Regions from separate parts of the Micromonospora arida genome, predicted to be linked through region 1. Evidence: riboswitches for the same ligand, from Rfam matches in the RefSeq annotation. Region 1 holds a riboswitch; the other holds the start of a gene.
What was found. A riboswitch is a leader RNA that binds a small molecule or an ion and turns the genes downstream of it on or off. The one in region 1 is predicted to bind thiamine pyrophosphate.
Positions count from the first base shown of each region.

Region 1 (2,196 bases):
TTCTCCGGTGTGTGGGTGGGCACGACGATCGTGCCGTCCGGGCCGAGCGCGTCGCGCAGGGCGAGCACCACCGCGTGCGGGCCGCCGCTGACGAAGCCCAGCGGACGCAGCGAGGCGTGCACCAGCATCGTCGCGCCGGGCCGTACGCCCAGCACGCGCAGCTGCGCGGCGATCGAGCGACGGCTGCCCGGCCCTCTGGCGTCCGTCGTCACGATGGCTCTCCCCCGGTGACCCGCACGACTCAGGCCGTTCCGCCGGCTCGGGCCAGGATCGCCTCGGCGAGCGGGGCCGGCGCCGCGTCCGGGATCCAGTGACTCACCCCGGGCAGCTGAACGAAGCGGTAGTCCCCGGTGACGTTCTGCGCGCACGCCTCGGCGGCGGTCCGGCCGATGGCGATGTCCCGGTCACTCCAGACGTACGTGGTGGGCACCGCGACCGGGCCGACGGCGGCCAGGTCGGCGCGGGACATCGCCCGGTACCAGTTCAGCGCGGCCGTGAGCGCACCCGGCTCGCGCATCGGGTCGGCGTACCGGTTCGCGTCGCCCACCCCGCCGAGCATCTTGCGCAGCGCCGTCGCGTTGAACGCCAGCAGCACCTTCTCCGCCTTGTCCGGCTTACGGAACAGCGCGATGTACGACGACCGGGCCTTCTGTTGGCTGTCGTTGGCCAGGGCGTGCGCCATGGCCGCCGGATGCGGTACGGACACCGCGGTCAGCGTGTGCACCCGCTCGGGGTGCCCGGCGGCGACCGCCCAGGCCACGATCGCGCCCCAGTCGTGGCCGACCAGGTGCACGGCATCCAACCCGAGGGCGTCGAGCACCGCCACCACATCGGCGACCAGTTCGGGGATCCGGTAGTCGGCCACCGCCGTGGGTCGGGCGCCGGGTGAGTAACCGCGCTGGTCCAGCGCGTACGTGCGCAGCCCACCCGCGTGCAGCGCCGGCACCACGTCGTCCCACTCGCCACTGTGCTGAGGGAAACCGTGCAGCAACAGGACGGGTACGCCGTCCGTCGGACCGCCGACAGTCACCTCGAATGTGAAGCCTCGCGCGTCAACCCGCATGATCGGAAGCGTACCCAGCCGGCGGTCGGCCGGTCGCTCCCGCAGGTCAGGCGGATGCCCTGCTGGGCCCGCGACCGTGGTCGGTGTTAGCGTCAGCGAGACAACTTCATATCCGACAGGGGAGCGCACAGCGCTGAGAGTGCGGGCACGCCCGCAGACCCTCGAACCTGATCTGGGTAATGCCAGCGCAGGGAGTTCGGTCGACCTCCAGCCGCGCCGCAGTCCGGTGCCACCGGACGCGGCGTGCGTCTTCTCCTGGTTCGCACTCACGAACTGGGAGCAACACATGAAATCCACCCCCGACACACACCGTTGGCGCACCATCGACATCGTGGTCGCCTCGGTGATCGCGGTCGCCTTCGGCGTCATCTTCTGGGCCTGGGGCCTGGTCTGGAGCGCCACCGAGGGCGCGTTCGCCTTCTTCCCGCCGGCGCAGACGCTGCTCTACGGCGTCTGGCTGATGCCGGCGGTGATCGGTGGGCTGGTCATCCGCAAGCCCGGCGCCGCGCTCTACTGCGAGACCGTGGCCGCGGTCCTGTCCGCGCTGCTGGGCAGCCAGTGGGCCGGCACGGTGATCCCGCAGGGCATCGTGCAGGGCATCGGCGCCGAGCTGGCCTTCGCCGCCTTCCGGTACCGGTCGTTCCGGCTGCCGACCGCGGTGTTCGCGGGCGCGCTGACCGGCCTCAGCGCCGCGCTGTTCGACTTCTTCGTCTGGAACGTCGACTACGCGCTGACCGACTACCGCATCCCGTACGCGCTGCTCACCATCGTCAGCGCCACCGTGATCGCCGGCCTGGGCGGCTGGCTGCTCACGAAGGCCCTGGCCAACACCGGCGTCCTGGACCGCTTCCCCGCAGGCCGAAACCGAGCCCTGATCTAACCCACACCCACTCGCGTCGATCATGAGGTTGACGGGCGGATGGATCTTCATAACCACCGTCAACCTCATGATCGACCGTGCAGGGTGGGGTGGGGTGGGGGGCGGTTGGGTGGTTGGAGGGGTGGGTTGGTGGGCGGGGTACTGCTGCGGGGGTTCGGGTGGCGGCACGCTGGGCGGCGCGCCTGGGCCGTTCGGGGCGTTGATCTGCGGGTTGAGGCTGGGGAGCGGGTTTTGCTTCTCGGGCCCTCCGGGG
Region 1 covers NZ_JBIALC010000003.1:553,497-555,692, forward strand. The annotation lists gene ACFYP0_RS13780 (aminoglycoside N(3)-acetyltransferase) at 1-212, opposite strand, end outside; gene ACFYP0_RS13785 (alpha/beta fold hydrolase) at 242-1,063, opposite strand; TPP riboswitch at 1,171-1,275, shown strand; gene ACFYP0_RS13790 (ECF transporter S component) at 1,350-1,943, shown strand; gene ACFYP0_RS13795 (ABC transporter ATP-binding protein) at 2,073-2,196, shown strand, end outside.

Region 2 (2,196 bases), on a different contig from region 1:
CGGCGTACCCCCGGATCACGTGCCGGAAGCCCGGCGCGACGCCGTCGGGCGCGCGGAGCCGGAGGACCTGGCCCTTCACCGGCCGCACGGGCAGGCCGGTGAGCGCGGCGGCCCCGCAGCCGGCGGCGACCACGGTGACCTGCCCGTCCACATCGGACAAGGACCGGACCGGCTGCGGCACGAGCACCGCGCCGGCCCGCTGCGCGGCCGTGCGCAGCGCCGGCACCAGCAGGCGGGGGTCGACCTGATGGTCGGTGGGCGCGAGCGCACCGCCGCGCACCCGCGGGGCGAGCGCCGGTTCGCGGTCGCGCAGCTCGCTGGGGCGCAGCGGCGTCACGGGCAGACCCAACCCCTGCTGGTACGCCCACAGCCGGCGCGCCTCGGCCAGGTCGTCGCCGGTGAGCCCGACCATCAGCGTGCCCTCGGCCCGGTAGCCGATCTCGACTCCGGTCGTCTCGGTCAACTCGGCGGCGAACGCCGGCCAGCGGGCGGCGGACGCCAGCAGCAACCCGGTCAGCTGCCGCTCACCGAAGTACGCCTCGGCGACCGGGGAGAGCATGCCGGCGGCCACCGCCGACGCCCCCGAGCCGGGCGCCGGATCGTGCACCACCACCCGCAGCCCACGCGCGGCGCAACGCCAGGCGATCGCCAGCCCGATCGGCCCCGCCCCCACCACTGCCACGTCCGGCCGGACCCGGTCGCTCGACGGCGGTGACGGGGACCGGCCGGTCAGCACGTCAGGGCCTCGATCAGCTCGGCGGTGGCCCGTGCCGGGTCGGCTGCGGTGGAGACCGCACCGACCACCGCCACCCCGTACGCCCCGGCGGCCCGCAGCGCCGGCACCCGGGCGGCGGTCACTCCGCCGATCGCGATGACCGGAACGTCGACGGCGTCGACGACGGCGCGTACCCCGGCGGGCCCGATGGGGTCCGGTAGGCCGGTCTTGGTGCTGGTGGTGTGACACGGCCCGACGCCCAGGTAGCTGGCGCCCGCCGCGACTGCCTCGCGCGCCGGGCCCGGCGCGCGGGCCGTGGCGCCCAGCACACCGGTGGGGCCGAGCACCCGGCGGGCGGCGGCGACCGGCAGGTCGTCGGCGCCGACGTGCCCACCGGCGGCGCCCACCGCCAGCGCCACGTGCAACCGGTCGTTGACCAGGCAGGTCGCCCGGTACGGCGCGCAGAGCGCGAGCACCCGCCGGGTCAGGTCGTACGCCTCGCGGTCGGTGGCGGAATCCTCGACCCGGACCTGTACCACCAGGTCGGCATGGGCCACGGTGAGGGCGGCGCGAACCACGGCAAGTGGGTCGCGACCCGGTCGGGTGTCGGTGATGAGATGCAATCGCCCCAGGGACGGCACGGCAACGCTCCTCCCTGCGCCGGCATTACCCGGATCAGGTTCGACGGTCGGGGGCTGTCAGCCCCCCTCTCAGCCCGGTACACCGGGCTCCCGTGGGTTACTTGCGTGTCACCGTACGACAGATCCGCCGGCCTGCCAAGGCGCGGGGTCGGCGGTGGCCGACCGGCCGGGCCGCGTCAAAACGAGCGAGATCCAATGGGGCACTTCATACGGTCCTGTTCGGAATGTCGCCCCCCGTTGCAGAACCGTTACCCGTCCGCATCTTGCCCGACATCGAGAGAGCCGAATTAATTTGTTCAGCGATTCGACAAAATGTCGGTGGGGGCACCCTGGCACGGTGTGACCACCGGCTCCATCAGGGACGGCCTTCGGCGAGCCGACTCCCGCGAGCTCTGTCACTACGACACAGGAGGCGGCGTGTCCCGTTCTCGTCGTGCCCGTACACCCATCACCGCAACCCTGATCTCCCTGGCCATGGCCTCGACCACCCTGTTCGGCGCGCCCGCGCAGGCGGCCGCCCAGGTTCCCCCACGGGATGCGAAAGCCGCAGCCCCGGTCAGCCAGGTGGCGCCGAAGGCGCCAAAGGCCGCGGCCGATCCCTTCTCCGTCCTCGTCTTCTCCAAGACCGCCGGCTTCCGGCACGACTCCATCCCCACCGGCGTCGCCGCCATCCAGCAACTCGGCGTCGCCAACGGATTCACAGTGGACAACTCCGAGGACGGCGCCGCATTCAACGACGCCAACCTGGCGAAGTACAAGGCGGTGATCTGGCTCTCCACCACCGGTGACGTGCTCAACGCCGACCAGCAGGCGGCGTTCGAGCGCTACGTGAAGGCCGGC
Region 2 covers NZ_JBIALC010000008.1:245,879-248,074, forward strand. The annotation lists gene thiO (glycine oxidase ThiO) at 1-736, opposite strand, end outside; gene thiE (thiamine phosphate synthase) at 730-1,356, opposite strand; TPP riboswitch at 1,351-1,460, opposite strand; gene ACFYP0_RS23780 (ThuA domain-containing protein) at 1,774-2,196, shown strand, end outside.
Region 2: another riboswitch for thiamine pyrophosphate. It lies ahead of thiE (thiamine phosphate synthase); the one in region 1 lies ahead of ACFYP0_RS13790 (ECF transporter S component).